Linked DNA regions of Actinocatenispora sera. The protein of the gene in region 2 binds, or shares a complex with, the protein of the main gene of each other region. Links are inferred from orthologs where the notes say so. Each region holds a gene or a part of one and is shown on either strand. Other genes may lie near its edges.

Evidence for each region.
Region 1: Asera_RS32825 (region 2) and Asera_RS31275 share a complex: the UniProt entries of both Escherichia coli proteins name them as parts of the 2-oxoglutarate dehydrogenase (OGDH) complex. The link is inferred for Actinocatenispora sera from one-to-one orthologs.

What each region holds. Positions count from the first base shown.
Region 1 is NZ_AP023354.1:6,648,942-6,656,776, forward strand. Bases 5,023-7,835 are described here. They hold Asera_RS31275 (dihydrolipoamide acetyltransferase family protein), read right to left. Parts: upstream 7,171-7,835; coding sequence 5,875-7,170; downstream 5,023-5,874. Other genes in these bases: Asera_RS31270 (FAD-dependent oxidoreductase), read left to right, coding at 5,023-5,797; Asera_RS31280 (alpha-ketoacid dehydrogenase subunit beta), read right to left, coding at 7,238-7,835. In the rest of the region: Asera_RS31245 (MFS transporter), read right to left, coding at 1-860; Asera_RS31250 (ArsR/SmtB family transcription factor), read left to right, coding at 925-1,749; Asera_RS31255 (sigma-70 family RNA polymerase sigma factor), read left to right, coding at 2,000-2,857; Asera_RS31260 (sugar porter family MFS transporter), read left to right, coding at 2,932-4,380; Asera_RS33825 (MarR family transcriptional regulator), read right to left, coding at 4,416-4,982; more of Asera_RS31270, read left to right, coding at 4,904-5,022. UniProt on the Escherichia coli protein: E2 component of the 2-oxoglutarate dehydrogenase (OGDH) complex which catalyzes the second step in the conversion of 2-oxoglutarate to succinyl-CoA and CO(2).
Region 2 is NZ_AP023354.1:7,031,504-7,040,891, forward strand. What follows is about bases 3,174-7,539. They hold Asera_RS32825 (multifunctional oxoglutarate decarboxylase/oxoglutarate dehydrogenase thiamine pyrophosphate-binding subunit/dihydrolipoyllysine-residue succinyltransferase subunit), read left to right. Parts: upstream 3,174-3,544; coding sequence 3,545-7,339; downstream 7,340-7,539. Other genes in these bases: Asera_RS32820 (ABC transporter permease), read left to right, coding at 3,174-3,254; Asera_RS32830 (DUF6104 family protein), read left to right, coding at 7,405-7,539. In the rest of the region: Asera_RS32805 (phosphoketolase family protein), read left to right, coding at 1-304; Asera_RS32810 (acetate/propionate family kinase), read left to right, coding at 306-1,397; Asera_RS32815 (ABC transporter ATP-binding protein), read left to right, coding at 1,546-2,454; more of Asera_RS32820, read left to right, coding at 2,451-3,173; more of Asera_RS32830, read left to right, coding at 7,540-7,584; Asera_RS32835 (quinone oxidoreductase family protein), read right to left, coding at 7,597-8,580; Asera_RS32840 (Gfo/Idh/MocA family protein), read right to left, coding at 8,577-9,388. UniProt on the Escherichia coli protein: E1 component of the 2-oxoglutarate dehydrogenase (OGDH) complex which catalyzes the decarboxylation of 2-oxoglutarate, the first step in the conversion of 2-oxoglutarate to succinyl-CoA and CO(2).

The DNA.
Region 1 (7,835 bases), 380 kb from region 2 along the record:
TGCAGGTAGAGGGTGACCACGAACAGGGTGCCGTTGGTGGCCAGGTTCATCGTCAGCGCGAGCAGGTTGGCGCCGGTAAACGCCTTGCCGCGCAACGCATCCAGCGGCAATGTCGGTGCCGCGACACGCCGCTCGACGGCGACCAGGCCGGCGCCGGCACACACCGCCACCGCGGCGGCGCCCGCGACCGGCGGCCAGCCGGCGCCGCGGCCGGCGGCGATCACCGCATACACCAGGGTCGCCAGCGCGACCGCCGCCAGCACGGCGCCGGCCGGATCGAGCCGGCGGCGCCGGTCGGCGCGACCGGCGGGCACCGCGAACAGCGTGGCGAGCCCGACCGCGACGACGATCGGCGGGTTGATCCAGAAGATCGACTGCCAGCCGAACGCCTGCACCAGCGCCCCGCCGAGCAGCGGGCCGGCCGGCAGCGCGAGCGACGACACGCCGGCCCAGATGCCGAGGGCCCGCGCCTGCTCGGCCCGGCCCGGGTACGCCCCGGTGATCACCGCGACGCTGCACGGCAGCAGCAGCGCGGCACCCACGCCCTGGCCGGCGCGCGCCGCGACGAGTACCCCGAGACCGGGCGCCAGTGCGCAGGCCACGCTCGCCGCACCGAACACCAGGAGGCCGGCGAGGACGGCGCGCCGGTGGCCGATCCGGTCACCGAGCACGCCACCGGACAGCAGCAGCGCGGCCAGCACGACCGCGTACGCGTCGACGACCCACCCCACACCGCCGGTGTCGGTGGACAGTCCGGCGGCGATCGCCGGTATCGCCACGTTGATCACCGACACGTCGAGCAGCACCAGGAACATCCCGGCACACATCAACAGCAGGACCAGTTTCGGGCGCGTCGTCATGCCCCGAGGCTGGCACCGGAACACTTCCGTACCGGTGGAAGTGTCGCCGTGGCAGGCTCGAGGCATGGCAGGCCGAGACACCGCACCCCTCGCCGCCGCCCCGGGCGGCGGCGGTGACGTCGACGTGTCGCAGGTGGCCGCGCTGTTCGCGGACCGGACCAGGGCCCGGGTGCTGACCGCGCTCGCGGACGGGCGGGCGCTGCCGGCGAGCGTGCTCGCCGCCGAGGCCGGGGTGACCGCGCAGGCCGCGAGCGCCCAGTTGGCGCGGCTGCTGTCGGCCGGTCTGGTCACGGTGGAACGTTCCGGCCGACACCGGTACTACCGGATCGCCGGCGCACCGGTTGCGGCGGTGCTGGAGGCGCTGGCCCGGATCTCCCCCGCCGAACCGGTCCGGTCGCTGCGGCAGGGCACCCGGGCCGCGGCCCTGCGCGCCGCACGTACCTGCTACGACCACCTCGCCGGGCGGCTCGGCGTGCAGGTGCTGCAGGGCCTGCTGGATCGCGGCGCGCTCGTCGCCACGGACGGCGTGCGCACGCCCCGGCGGCGGGCCGGCGACGGGCTGGCACAGCAACTGCGCAACCATCCGTACCGGCTGGGGCCGGCCGCCACGGACGTCTTCGGCGCGCTGGGCGTACCGCCGGAGCGGCTGGCGCCGGCGACCACCGGACGGCCGCTGCTGCGCGCCTGCCTGGACTGGAGCGAGCAGCAGCACCACCTGGCCGGCCGGCTCGGCGCCGACCTGCTCACCGGCCTGCTCGGGCACGGCTGGGTGGAGCGGCCGCCGACCCGCCGCGCGGTGCGGCTCACCCCGGCCGGCGCGACCGCGCTGTCCCGCGTGCTGGGCGTCGGCACCGAGGCGGCCCGGCCGGAACCCGCCCACCGCGCCTGACCACGCCGCCGCGCAGGCCCGGTCGGGCGCGGAAACGCGGTCCAGTTCCGGCAATCCGGGCCGGCGCGCGGCGCACGGTCCTAGCATCGATCCGGGACGCGGCAACGGCTTCACTCGGGCGAAGCCGTGCAGTCGTGCCGTACCGGCGCGGGCCGTCACCGTGGCATCCGACGCCGGGCAGGGCCGGCGTCGGATGCCGGAGGGTGCACCGCCGCGGGTGCGGATCGCGCCGGGCGCAGGGGGTGTCGCGGTGACAGCAACGATCGACCGCAGCGGTGACGCGGTGACAGCAAGGACCGACCGCAGCGGTGACGAGGAGGCGCTGCGGGTCCTGGAGTCGCTCGCCCGGCTGCCCGCCGGCGACCCGGACCGGCAGCGGCGCCGCGAGGCGGCGATCCGCGCGTTCCTGCCGCTGGCCCGGCGGCTGGCCCACCGGTACGCGCACACCAGCGAGGATCCGCAGGATCTGGTGCAGGTGGCGACGATCGGGCTGATCTGCGCGGTCGACCGGTACGACCCCGGTCACGGAACCAGCTTCTACGCGTACGCGGTGCCGACCATCCGCGGCGAGCTGAAACGCTACTTCCGGGACCGGTGCTGGATGATCCAGCCACCACGGTCGGTTCAGGAGCTGCGGCTCGGCATCAACGCGGCCCGGCAGCGGCTGGAGCACGAGCTGGGCCGGACGCCGACCGTTCCGGAGCTGGCGGACGCGGTCGGCACGAGCGCGCGGCGGGTGCGCGAGGTCTTCGCGGCCGAGCGGGGATACCAGCCGGTGTCGCTCAACCAGCCCTGCCCGGGCCCGGGCGGCATCAACGGCACCGAACTCGCGGAGCTGCTCGGCGCACCCGACCCGGCGATGGAGTCGGTCCCCGACCGGATGTCGCTGCCGGGCGCGCTGGCCCGGCTCACCGACCGGGACCGCGCGGTGATCGTGCAGCGCTTCGTACACCGGCGTACCCAGTCCCAGATCGGCCGGTCGCTGGGCATCTCGCAGATGCACGTGTCCCGGCTGATCGCCCGGGCCCTGGTGCAGCTGCGTGCGTACCTGGAGGGGACGGAGCCGGCGCCGCCGGTGACGCCGCGGACGGACCGCCAGGCCGCGTAGGCGCGCATCGCGGTTTCGACCACCCGGATCGGGGTAGTCGCCGGGCATTCGGACGAATCGGGAGGTGACCGGCGATGGCCGAGCCGGTGGGCGCAACCGTACTGGACCGGTTGGATCAGCGGACGCCGACCCGCTTCTACTGGTCGCTGACGATCCTCGCCACGATCGGCGGCTTCCTGTTCGGCTACGACACCTCGAACATCGGCGCGGCGCTGAACTTCGTCCCGTTCCACCTGTCCGGGTTCGCCCTGGGCTATCTGGTCGCCGGTACGTCGATCGGCGCGGCGGCGGGCGCGCTCGCCGCCGGGCCGCTGACCGACCGGTTCGGCCGCAAGTCGCTGTTGATCGTGGACGCCGGGATCTACGCCGCCGGCTCGCTGCTCGCCGGGCTGTCCTGGCACGCCTCGGTACTGATCATCGCCCGGACCCTGATCGGCCTGGCGATCGGCGCCGACTCGGCGATCGCGACCGCCTACATCGCCGAGTACGCGCCGGCCGGCAAGCGCGGCTCGCTGAGCCTGTTGCAGCAGTGGATGATCACCATCGGCATCCTCGTCTCGTACCTGGTGGCGCTGGTGATCCTGCGGATCGCACCCGGCGCCGCGACCACGATCGACTGGCGGCTGATGTTCGCGCTCGGCGCCCTGCCGGCGATCGTCGGCCTGATCTTCCGTACCCGGATGCCGGAGTCGCCGCGCTGGCTGCTGCATCACGGGAAGTTCGACAAGGCCCGGCAGTCGCTCGGCATGCTCGGCGTGGACACCACCGACGAGCAGATCAGGGCCGCGGCCCGCGACGTGGCCGAGCGCGAACGCCAGGAGAAGGTGCAGCGGCGCCGCAAGTGGACCCCGGCGGTGCGCCGGGCGGTGATCATCGTCGCGGTGTTCTTCGTCTTCCAGCAGATCACCGGCATCAACGTCCCGCTGTACTACGGGCCGACGCTGCTCGCGCCGATCCTCGGCGGCGCGCACTCGACCGTGGCGCAACAGATCCAGGCGGTCGAGATCGTCTCGGTGATGACGGTGATCAACGTCGGCGCGACGTACTTCGGCTTCAAGTACATCGACCGGCTCGGCCGGCGCAAGCTGTCGATCGGCGGGTACGGCGGGATGATCGTGTCGGCGTTGATCGCCGCGGCGGGCCTGGGACTGCTGCACGGTACCGCCGAGATCGTCGTCGGGATGGTCGGGCTGTGCCTGTTCATCGCGTCGTTCGCGGTGGGCGTCGGCGGCACCGGCTGGCTGCTGCAGGGCGAGTCGTTCCCGACCGAGGTACGCGGCCGGGCGGCGGCGATCTGCGCGACGGCGGACTGGCTCGCCAACTTCGCGCTGATCCAGGTGTTCCCGGTGTGGCAGGCGGGGATCGGGCTGCCCTGGGTACTGGTCTGCTTTGCCGGGCTGGCCGCGATGGCGATCGTGTTCATCTCGATCTTCCTGCCGGAGACCAAGGGGCTGCCGGTCGAGGAGGTGGTCCGTCGCTACGAGCGGCACACCGCGCCCGGCGCCGCCGAGATGACCAACTGACCTCGGAACCGGTCGCCCCTGGCCGCCGCGCCGCGTCAGGCGCGACCGGCGGCGTGCTCGATGAACCGGCCGAGCAGCTCGTGCAGTCGTGCCCGATCGGCGGCGGACAGCGGCGCGAGCAGTTCGGCCATCACCTGCTCGGTGACCCGCTCGGCGGTCGAGAGCCGGTCCCGGCCGGCCGCGGTGAGGTGCACGTCGTAGCTGCGCCGGTCGCGTTCGTTGCGCCGCCGTTCGGCCAGGCCCTGCCGTTCCAGTTCGTCGATGATCAGCACCATGGACGACTTGTCCAGCTGGAGCCGGTCGACCAGGGCGCGCTGGCTGAGCGGGCCGGTCTCGGCGAGGGCGCTCAGCACGCCGAGGTGTCGTAGCTCGACCCTGTGGTCGCGCAGGGCCCGGTTTCCCGCCGACCGGGCGTAAGCCGGACCGACCCGACCAGGGCTACCGGATCCACATCGCGCCGGAGGGCGATCTCGCGCTCCGCGCCTGCCTGTCCCCGTCCTCCTACGAGAAGGTCCTCGCCACCGTGGGACGCCGCGGTTCCGGCTGGCGGGTACTCGACCCGCAGCTGCGGGTGATCCAGGAGACGCTCGTTCCCGAGACAGCCGGGGAGCGAGAGGACGGCCGGCACCTGACCGTGGACCGGCAGACCCTGCGCCGGATCCTGCTCGACGGGCTGGAGGTGCGCTACCGCGCGCCGTTCGAGCGGTACGAGCTGCTCGCCGGTGGCCGGGTCCGGGCGCACTTCGGCGACGGTACGAGCGTCGAGACCGACCTGCTCGTCGGCGCGGACGGCACCCACTCGCGGGTCCGGCCGCAGCTGCTGCCGGAGGCGGAGATCGTCGAGCTCGGCCAGACCGAGATCTTCGGAAAGACGCCGCTGACCGATCGCGCCCGCGACCTCGCGCCGGCCGCGGCGATCGACGGGTTCTGCGTGGTGGCCGGCACGGACGGCCGGTTCATGCCGCTCGCCGCGCACGAGTTCCGCCACGGCGGGGACGACTACCTGATGTGGGTGGTCGGCGGCCCGAGCGCGCTGTTCCCGGCCGACCTGTCCACCATGGACAAACGGGACCGGCGCGAGCGCGCGGCCGAGCTCGTGGCGGACTGGCATCCCCACCTCGCCGCGCTGGTCCGGCTGGGCGACCCGGCCACGGTCGGCAGCACCACGATCCGCACCGCGAACCCGGTAGCGCACTGGGAAACCGTGCCGGTGACGCTGCTCGGCGACGCGGCGCACACCATGGTCCCGCAGGGCACCAGCGCCGCGGTCGCACTGCGCGACGCCGCGCTGCTGTGCCGGCGGATCACCGAGCGCGGCGACGGCCCGCTGCTGACGGCGGTCGAGAGCTACGAAACCGAGATGCTGGAGTACGGCTTCGCCGAGGTGGCCCGCTCACTCGCGTCCGCCTCGTCCTGAACCGCACGTCGGGCCCGACGGCTCGGCGGGCCCGACGCGCCACCTGCCGCCGCCCGGCCGGGCGGCGGCAGGTTGGCTCAGACCACCGCGAGCCAGGGGTTCTCCAGCAGCTGGGCCAGGTCGGCCAGGAACTGGGCGCCCTGGGCACCGTCCACGACCCGGTGATCGACCGACAGCGTCACGGTCATCCGCTTCACCACGGCGACGGCGCCGTCCACCACGCCGGGCTCCTCGCGCAGCGCGCCGACCGCGAGGATGCCCGCCTCCGGGGGGTTGATCACGGCGGTGAACTGGTCCACCCCGAACATGCCGAGGTTGCTGACGGTGAAGGTGGAGCCGGTCATCTCGGCCGGCGAGAGCTTGCGGTCCCGGGCCTTGCCGGCCAGTTCCCGCGCGGTACCGGCGATGTCGGTGAGGCTGCGGGTGTCCGCGTCCCGCAGCACCGGCACGACCAGCCCGGCCGGGGTGGCGACGGCCATCCCGACGTGCACCCGGTTGTGCGTGACGATCGCGTCCTCGCCGAACGACGAGTTCATCTCCGGGTGCCTGCGCAGCGCGACCGCCACCGCGCGCAGCACGATGTCGTTCAGGCTGATCTTCGGCCGGTCCGCGGCGACCAGCTTCGCGTTCAGCTCGGCCCGCAGCTGGCCCATCGGCCCGGCGTCGACGGTACGGGTGAGGTAGAAGTGCGGCGCGGTGCGCATGCTGTCGGCGAGCCGGCGCGCGATCGTGCGGCGCATCGAGCCGAGCGGCGTGACCTCGTCGTCCTCGGTCACCGGTACGGCCACGGCCGCGGGCTGCTCGACCGGGGCCGGCGCTGCCGCCGGCGCCGGGGTGGCCCGGTCCAGATCGGCGCGGATGATCCGGCCGCCCGGACCGCTGCCGGTGAGGGTGCCGAGGTCGACGCCGGACTCCCGGGCGAGCCGGCGCACCAGCGGGGTGGCCCGCACCCGGGCCCCGTTGGTACCAGCGGCCGGGGCCACCGTGCCCGACGGTGCGCCGCTCGGCACCGCAGCCGCGGTGGCGGTGTCCGGTGTGGACGGTGTCGCGGCCGCGGCGGGCTCGGCCGGTGCCTCGGGCTGGGCCGGCGCCGACCCCTCGACTGCGCCGGTCGGGGCGGCGGCGCCGTCCTCGGGCTCACCGGCGACGCGCATCCGGCCGATCGGCGCGCCGATGTCGGCCGAACCGCCCTCCGGCACCAGGATCTCGGTGAGCACACCGTCCTGATAGGACTCGTGCTCCATCAGCGCCTTGTCGGTCTCGATCTCCACCAGAACGTCGCCGGCGTGCACCTCGTCGCCGACCTTGGCGTGCCAGCTCGCGACGACGCCTTCCTCCATGGTGTCGGACAGGCGCGGCATCAGGATGTCCATCGTGTTCTCCGTCTCGACGCGGCGCTCACCATCCACACTGGACGGTCTCGCCGACGATCCAGTGGTGTCAGCCGCGGCCGGTGGCACGCAGGGTCTGCTCGGCGGCGACGACGATGTCGTCCACCGCGGGCAGGGCGGCGGTCTCCAGCGACTTCGCGTACGGCAGCGGGACCTCGGCCATCGCCACCCGGCGCACCGGCGCGTCCAGCCAGTCGAAGGCACCGTCGGAGATGGACGCCGCCACCTCCGCGCCGATCCCGTACGTCAGCCAGTCGTCCTCGACGACCACCGCACAGCTGGTCTTGCGGACCGACTCGACCACGGTGCGCCGGTCCAGCGGACGCAGGCTGCGCAGGTCGACCACCTCGGCGTCGAAACCCTTGGCGGCCAACCGGTCGGCCGCCTCCAGCGCCATCCGGGCGGTGCGCGAGTAGCCGATCAGGGTGATGTCGGTGCCGGGCCGGCTGATCGCGGCGCGACCGATCTCGATCGGTGTGTCGTCGTTCGGTACCTCGCCCTTGGTGTTGTAGAGCGCCAGGTTCTCCAGGAACAGCACTGGGTCGTCGTCGGCGATCGCGGCGAGCAGCAGCCCCTTGGCGTCGGCCGGGTTCGACGGCGCGACGACCTTCAGGCCGGGGGTGAACGCGTAGAACAGCTCGACGTTC
Region 2 (9,388 bases):
CTACCCGACGCTGATCCACCGGCTGACCTACCGGCGCAGCAACCACGCCAACCTGCACGTCCGCGGGTACAAGGAGAACGGCACCACGACCACCCCGTTCGACATGGTGATGCTCAACGACCTGGACCGGTACCACCTGGTGATCGACGTGATCGACCGGGTGCCGTCGCTGCGCAGCCGGTGTGCCGGGCTGCGGCAGCGGATGGCCGACGCCCGGCTCGCGGCCCGCGCGTACACCCGGGAGCACGGCCTGGACGACCCGGCGATCAGCGAGTGGACCTGGCCGTACGGCGAGACCCGCTGACATGCGGGTGCTGGTGGTCAACGCCGGCTCGTCGAGCGTGAAGGTACGACTGCTCGACGGTGACACGGTCACGGGCGGCGCCGATCTGCCGGCGGCCGCCGACGAGTTCGCGGTCGCGGGGTTGCGGCAGGCGCTGGCGCGGCTGGATGCCCCGGACGCGGTCGGGCACCGGATCGTGCACGGCGGCCGCGAGTTCCGCGGTCCGGTCCGGATCGACGACAAGGTCCGGGCCGACATCGCCGGGCTGCGCGACCTGGCGCCGCTGCACCAGGACGCCGGCCTGGCCGGCATCCGCGCGGTCACCGAACTGCTGCCCGGCATCCCGGCGGTGGCCTGCTTCGACACCGCGTTCCACGCCGACCTGCCGGCCGCCGCGGCGACCTACCCGGTACCGGCGGAGTGGCGGGAACGGTACGCGGTGCGCCGGTACGGCTTCCACGGCCTGTCGCACCGCTACGCCGCGCGCCGCGCCGCCGAGCTGGCCGACCGCGACCCGGCCACCGCCCGGGTGGTCAGCTGCCACCTCGGGTCCGGCGCCTCGCTGTGCGCGGTGGCCGGCGGCCGCTCGGTCGACACCACGATGGGCTTCACCCCGCTGGAGGGCATCGTGATGAGCACCCGGTCCGGCACCGTCGATCCCGGCCTGGTCACCTGGCTCGCCGCGAACACCGGGCTGGCCGTCGACGAGATCGGCCGCGATCTGGAGCAGCGGTCCGGGCTGCTGGCCCTGGCCGGTACCGCCGACATGCGCGAGGTGCTCGCCGCCCGCGAGGCCGGCAGCCGGTCCGCCCGCCGCGCCCTCGACGTGTACCAGCACCGGCTGCGAGCCGGGATCGCGGCCATGGCCGCGGCGCTCGGCGGCCTCGACGTCCTCGCGTTCACCGGCGGCATCGGGGAACACGCCCCGGCGGTACGGGCCGATGCGGCCGCCGGGCTCGCCTTCCTCGGCGTCGAGATCGACCCGGTACGCAACGACGCCGCGGACGGTGACGCCGACGTGTCCGCCGCCGGCTCCGCGGTACGCACCGCGGTGGTCACCGCCCGCGAGGACGCCGAGATCGCCGCCCAGGTGCGTACCGTCCTGACCGGCTGACGGCGGCCCGCGGTCGGGGCCCGGGCCCGGGGACGTCGGCGAGGGCGTGCCGGGCGGCGCGGCTGGCCGGTACATGTAACACTCGGTGGTCCTTACCGCCCTGCGCCGCCGCGGCGCAGCCACGCCTGCTGGGGAGGCTCGCGTTTTCATGGCTGACGGCCAGATCGTCGTCTCCGGCCTGACGAAACAGTTCCGTCGGGTCAGAGCCGTCGACAATCTCTCGTTCACGGTGGAACCCGGCCGGGTGACCGGGTTCCTCGGCCCCAACGGGGCCGGCAAGACCACCACGCTGCGGATGCTGCTCGGCCTGGTGGCGCCGACCGCCGGCCACGCCACCATCGGCGGGCGGCACTACGCCGACCTGCCCGATCCGCTGCGCGTCGTCGGCGCCGGTCTGGAGGCGGCGAGCTTTCACAAGGGCCGCACCGGACGCGACCACCTGCGGGTGCTCTGCGCCGCGGGCGGCCTGTCGTACCAGCGGGCCGACGAGACGTTGGAGATGGTCGGGCTGACCCCGGCCGCCAAGCGCAAGGTCAAGGGCTACTCGCTCGGGATGAAGCAGCGGCTCGGCATCGCCGCCGGCATGCTGGGCGACCCGTCCGTGCTGATCTTCGACGAGCCGGCCAACGGGCTGGACCCGGAAGGCATCCGGTGGATGCGTGACCTGCTGTCCGGCTTCGCCAAGCAGGGTCGCACCGTGCTGGTCTCCAGCCACCTGCTGTCCGAGGTGCAGCTGTTCGCCGACGACGTGGTGATCATCGCGGCCGGAAAGCTGATCCGGCAGGGCCCGGTCTCCGAGCTGACCGACGCCGACGGCATGCAGCGGGTCCGGGTGCGTACCCCCGAACCGCAGAAGCTGCTCGCCGAGCTGAAGGCACCCGGCACCGCGGTGCAGACCGAGGACGACGGGGCACTGCTGGTCACCGGCGTCCCGGCCGCCGCGGTCGGGCGCGCCGCGCTCGTCGCCGGCGTCGAGCTGCACGAGCTGTCCCCGCAGCGCGCCGACCTGGAGCGCATCTTCCTGGAACTGACCAGCGGGAAGGCGGGCATCCGATGAACCGGATCATTCGCAGCGAGTGGCTCAAGGTGCGCAGCACCAACCTGTGGTGGCTGATGCTGATCGGCGTCCTCGCGTTCACCGCGATCGCCATCGCGTTCAACATGCTCACCGGCTACGTGGAGCTGAACCCCGGCGCCAACCAGGGGGTTCCGGACGTCAGCCCGGAGTCGATCGCCACCAACCTCTACACCTCGGGCCAGTACTTCGGCACGCTGCTGGCGATGGTGTTCGGGATCCTGATCTTCACCAACGAGTTCTTCCACCAGACCGCGACGGCGACGTTCCTCGCCACCCCGAAGCGCACCCGGGTGATCGGCGGCAAGCTGATCGTGGCAATCGTCGTCGGCGTGATCATCGCGCTGATCACGACCGTCCTGGCGGTGCCGTCCGGGCTGGGCTTTCTGGCCAGCCAGCACGTCGATACGTTCCTCGGCAACGGCGACGTGCTGAAGTCGATCGGGCTCAACTGGCTCGCCTTCGCGATCTGGGCGGTGTTCGGTCTCGGCCTCGGCGCGCTGCTGCGCAGCCAGATCCTCGCCGTGATCATCGGCCTGGTGGCGATGCTGATCGGCCAGACCGTGATCCAGATCGGCCTGGGTCTGATGGCGCACTACTTCCACGCGGACTGGCTGAACAAGGTGCCGGACTGGCTGCCCAGCGGTGCGTCGACGATCATGACCTCACCCGGTGGCGCCGACGGCATCGCGTGGTGGGCCGGCGCGCTGGCGCTGCTCGGTTACGGCGTCGTCGCCGCGGTGATCGGCACCCTGATCACCCGCCGCCGCGACATCAGCTGACCCCGGCACGGCCCGGACCCGGCGCGGTCGGCGTGGACCTCTGTCCCGCCGGCCGCGCCTCGTTCGTCCCGGGCGACGCGATGCAAGTCACGAGACGTAACTTGCACGTGACGGCGATCGTTTTCCAATCTGTGAAACACGCCACCTCGGTGGACAAAGCGCCTGCGTGGTCGGTCCCATCACACCAACCCGTTGGTACGGGCGCGTAGCCTGGAATGCCGGGCGTTCAGCGTGGCGGCCGCGCGATTCGCGGCCGAGAAGAAATCACGTCGGAAGAGGCGATAACGGCCGTGTCGAGCCAGAGCAACGGACAATCAACCCCCACCGCGTCCGGCGAGTCGGAGACCAGTCTGCTCGCGGGATTCGGACCTAACGAGTGGATCGTCGAGGACATGTACCAGCGGTACCTGTCCGATCCCTCCAGCGTCGACCCCGCGTGGCACGACTTCTTCGCCGACTACAAGCCGGCCGCCGACACCGGCAGCACCGCCAGCAGCTCCGCCTCCGGCAGCGAGGCCAGCACCACCGCCCCCGCCGGCAGCAACGGCACGGCCGCCGGCAGCGCTACCGCGAGCGCGCCGACGAGCCTCGCTCCGGCCGACGCGAAGCCGGCGACGAGCGCCCCAGCCGCACCCGTGAAGCCGGCGACGAGCGCCCCGGCCGCCCCCGCCGCACCGAAGCCGGCCGCCGCGAAGCCGGCGCCGGCCGCGCCGAAGCCGGCCGACGGTGCCACCAGCAAGACGATCCGCGGCGTCGCTGCCAAGATCGTCAGCAACATGGACGCGTCGCTGACCATCCCGACCGCGACCAGCGTGCGGGCGGTGCCGGCCAAGCTGATGGCCGACAACCGCATCGTGATCAACAACCACCTGGCCCGCTCCCGTGGCGGCAAGGTCAGCTTCACCCACCTGATCGGCTTCGCGGTGGTCCGGGCACTCGCCGACTACCCGGAGATGAACAACTCCTACGCGGTCGTCGACGGCAAGCCGACCCTGGTCAGCCCCGAGCACGTCAACCTCGGCCTGGCGATCGACCTGGCCAAGCCGGACGGTTCGCGCACCCTGATCGTGCCGAGCATCAAGCACACCGAAACGATGGACTTCCGGCAGTTCTGGGTGGCCTACGAGGACCTCGTCCGCCGGGCCCGCAAGAACGAGCTGACCATGGACGACCACGCCGGCGCGACGATCTCGCTGACCAACCCCGGCGGCATCGGCACGGTGCACTCGGTGCCGCGGCTGACCGGCGGCCAGGGCACCATCATCGGCGTCGGCGCGATGGAGTACCCGGCCGAGTACGCCGGGATGTCCGACGAGGAGCTGGCCAAGCTCGCCATCAGCAAGATCATCACCCTGACCTCGACGTACGACCACCGGATCATCCAGGGCGCGGTGTCCGGCGAGTTCCTGAAGCGGGTGCACCAGCTGCTGCTCGGCGGCGACGGCTTCTACGACGAGGTGTTCACCGCGCTGCGGGTGCCGACCGAGCCGGTCCGCTGGGTGCGCGACACCGCGCGCAGCGCCGACGGCCAGATCGAGAAGAACGCGCGGGTCATCGAGCTGATCGAGGCGTACCGGGTGCACGGGCACCTGATGGCCGACACCGACCCGCTCGAGTACCACATCCGGAAGAACCCGAACCTGGACATCCTGCAGCACGGGCTGACCCTCTGGGACCTCGACCGCACGTTCCCGGTCGGCGGGTTCGCCGGCAAGCAGAAGATGAAGCTGCGCGACATCCTCGGCGTGCTGCGCGACTCGTACTGCCGCCGGGTCGGCGTGGAGTACATGCACATCCAGGACCCGGAGGAGCGGCGCTGGCTGCAGGACCGGGTCGAGGTCAAGCAGCCCGCCCCGTCGACCGACGAGCAGAAGCACATCCTCGGCCGGCTCAACGTCGCCGAGGCGTTCGAGACGTTCCTGGCCACCAAGTACGTGGGGCAGAAGCGGTTCAGCCTGGAGGGCGGCGAGACGCTGATCCCGCTGCTGGACGGGATCCTGCGCGACTCGGCGACCGAGGGCATGGACGAGGTCGTCATCGGCATGGCGCACCGCGGCCGGCTCAACGTGCTCGCCAACATCGTGGGCAAGCCGTACGAGAAGATCTTCAGCGAGTTCGAGGGCAACATCGACCCGAAGTCGGTGCAGGGCTCCGGTGACGTCAAGTACCACCTCGGCATGGTCGGCAAGTTCACCACGCCGGACGGGCAGTACTCGACCACCGTGTCGGTGGCGGCGAACCCGAGTCACCTGGAGACGGTCGACCCGGTGCTGGAGGGCATCGTCCGGGCCAAGCAGGACCGCATCGACCTCAAGCTCGAGGGGTACACGGTGCTCCCGGTCGCCGTGCACGGCGACGCGGCGTTCGCCGGCCAGGGCGTGGTCGCCGAGACGCTGAACCTGTCCCAGCTGCGCGGCTACCGCACCGGCGGCACCGTGCACGTGGTGGTCAACAACCAGGTCGGCTTCACCACCTCCCCGGAGTACTCCCGCTCCTCGCTCTACTCGACCGACGTGGCGCGGATGATCCAGGCGCCGATCTTCCACGTCAACGGGGACGACCCGGAGGCGTGCGTGCGGGTGGCGCGGCTGGCCTTCGAGTACCGCCAGACGTTCAACAAGGACGTCGTGATCGACATGGTCTGCTACCGCCGTCGCGGCCACAACGAGGGCGACGACCCGGCCATGACGCAGCCGCTGATGTACAAGATCATCGACAACAAGCGCTCGGTCCGCAAGCTGTACACCGAGGAGCTGATCGGCCGCGGCGACCTGACCCTGGCCGAGGCCGAGGAGGCCCTGAAGGACTTCCACGACCAGCTCGACACGGTGTTCAAGGCGACCAAGGAGGCCGCCAAGACCACCAAGCAGCTGCCCCGCAAGCGCGAGCCGGAGCCGGAGCCGGTGGTCGACACCGCGACCGACGCGGCGACCATCGAGCGGATCGGCCGGATCCACGAGGAGCTGCCCGAGGGGTTCGTGCCGAACCCGCGGGTGGCGAAGATCCTCAAGCGCCGGGTGCAGATGGCCACCGAGGGCCCGATCGACTGGGCGATGGGTGAGCTGATCGCGTTCGGTTCGCTGCTCACCCAGGGCATCGGGGTGCGGCTGTCCGGGCAGGACTCGCGCCGCGGCACGTTCGTGCAGCGGCACTCGGTGGTGGTGGACGCCAACACCGGCACCGAGTTCACCCCGCTGACCAACGTCGGTACCGACCAGGCCCGGTTCTTCGCGCAGGACTCGCTGCTCAGCGAGTACGCCGCGATGGGTTTCGAGTACGGCTACTCGGTCGAGACGCCGGACGCGCTGGTGGCGTGGGAGGCGCAGTACGGCGACTTCGCCAACGGTGCCCAGTCGATCATCGACGAGTTCATCACCTCCGGCGAGGCCAAGTGGGGCCAGCAGACGTCGGTGACGCTGCTGCTGCCGCACGGTCTGGAGGGCCAGGGCCCGGACCACTCGTCCGGCCGCATCGAGCGGTACCTGCAGATGTGCGCCGACGACAACATGCGGGTGGCGATCCCCACCACCCCGGCGAGCTACTTCCACCTGCTCCGCCGGCAGGGGCTGACCACGAAGCGCAAGCCGCTGATCGTGTTCACCCCGAAGGTGCTGCTGCGGCACAAGCTCGCGGTGTCGTCGATCGCCGACTTCACCAGCGGTACGTTCCAGCCGGTCCTGGCCGACCCGGGCATCAAGGGTCAGCCGCTGGATGCGAACGGCGTGAAGCGGGTGCTGCTCTGCTCCGGCAAGGTGTTCTACGACCTGCTGGAGGCGCGCGAGCAGCGCGGTCTGACCGACGTGGCGATCCTGCGCGTCGAGCAGCTGTACCCGCTGCCGATCGAGGAGACCCGGGCCGCACTGGCCGGGTACCCGAACGCCGAGGACTTCGTCTGGGTGCAGGACGAGCCGGCGAACCAGGGCGCCTGGTCGCACATCGCGCTCAACCTGCTCGAGCACCTCGACGGGGTGCGGCTGCGCCGCATCTCCCGTCCGGCCGCCGCGGCCCCGGCCGCCGGTTCGAACAAGGTGCACGGCTGGGAGCAGCAGGCGCTCATCGAGGCCGCGCTGCCCACCCCGCAGTAACCGTGGCCGTCGGCTCCCGCCATTCGCTCGGATGGCGGGAGCCTTCGCGTAGAGGGAACGACAGCATGTACTTCACGGATCGCGGCATCGAGGAACTGTCCGATCGGCGCGGCGAGGAGTCGGTGTCGCTGGAGTGGGTGGCCGACCGGCTGCGCGACTTCGTCGACATCAACCCCGAGTTCGAGGTACCGATCGAGCGGCTGGCCACCTGGCTCGCCCGCCTCGACGACCCGGACGACGACTGATCACTCGCGGAGTCAGGAAGCCGCCCCCGAGCGATCCGGGACGAGCAGAAGCTTACCGATGGTAGCCCGGTCGGCAAGGTGGCGGTGCGCCCGAGCGGCTTCGGCCAGCGGATAGCGGGAGTGCAGCCGCAGGCGGAGCCGACCGGCGGCGACCCAGGCGAGAAGGTCGCTGAACCGGGCCTCCAGCTCGGCCCGGTCGGCGACGAAGTCCGCGAGCGTGGGGCGGGTCAGCAGCACCGACCCGGCCCGGGCCAACCGCTGCGGGTCCAGCGGTGGCACCTGACCGCTGGACCCGCCGAACAGCACCAGCGTGCCGCGCCGCCGCAGCGCCGCCAGCGAACCGTCGATCGTGCTCGCGCCCACCCCGTCGTACACCGCGTGGGCTCCGGCTCCGTCGGTCAGACGCCGCACGTCCGCGGCGAAGTCCTGGTAGCCGAGCACGTGGTCCGCCCCCGCGTCCCGGGAGGCCTCGGCTTTGGCGGCGGAGGACACGGTGGTCAGAACCCGCGCACCGCGCATCCTGGCAAGCTGGGTGAGCACCAGGCCCACCCCGCCGGCACCGGCGTGGATCAGCACCGTGTCGCCGGGAGCGATGCGGTACGAGGCGGTCGCGAGGTAGTGCGCGGTCAGCCCCTGCACGGGGAGCGCGGCGGCCAGCTCGTCGTCGACGCCGTCCGGGACGGGCAACGCCTTCGCGGCGGGCACGGCAACGTACTCGGCATACGAGCCGGACACGCCCTCCCAGGCCACCCGGTCGCCGGGCCGGAACCCGGTCGCGTCCGAGCCGGTGGCCACCACGCGGCCGGCACCCTCGCCGCCCGGCACGAACGGCATCGAGCACGGGTACACGCCCGAACGCTCGTAGACGTCCACGTAGTTGACTCCGGCGCGGGACACCTGGACCAGCACCTGGTCCCGGGCCGGTCGAGGGGTCTCCACCTCGCGGTACTGCAGGACCGCCGGGCCCCCCGGTGACGAGACCACGATCGCCTTCACCGGTGGAAGCCTTCGATGACGCGCTGGACCCGCAGACCGGCGGCGAAGTCGGCCAGCGTGCTCGGCCGACCGCGGACCGCCCGGGCGAACTCGGTCAGCCGGGTTCGCTCATCGCCCCGCGGACCGTTCAGCGAGACCTCCACCCAGCCGGACCCGTCGCCTTTCCACAGCCGCCCCCATTCGGTGATCCGGTAGGAGGTGCGAGACCCGTACAGCGTCCACCCGTAGCTTTCCGGCCCGGCCGCCACCTGCCCGGAGACCCGCACCGGCACCCCACCGGCCGTGGCCAGCAGCCCGCTGGCGGCGACCTCCGCGCCGGAACCGTAGGTGGTCCGGGTGTGCAACGGGGTCAACGGACCGAGCAGGCGGTCGGTCAGGAACAGGTAGTGCGAGGCAACCTCGCGCAGGAAACCGCCCTGCTCCCGCCCCGCCACCCAGCCGGCCTCGCGTTGGATGGCGCGGGGCCACTCCGGGAACAGGAACCGGACGTCGACGCCGAGTACCGTCCCGACCTCCCCGGTTCGCAGTGCCCGGCCGACCTCGACCGCGGCGGCCCGGTCGGACAGCACGAAGTTCAGCGCGTTGACGGCTCCCAGATCGGCGGCGACCGCGACCATCTCGGCGCCCTGGTCCGGATCGACGGAGAGCGGCTTCTCACAGAAGACGGCCTTGCCCGCCCGCATGGCCGCGACGGCGTAGCCGGCATGGGTCGAGGGCGGCGAGGCGATGTACACCGCGTCGATGTCCGGGTGGTCGACGATCTGGCGGGCGTCCGGCGTGTCCGCGATCCCCGCGGGGCCGGGGCGGG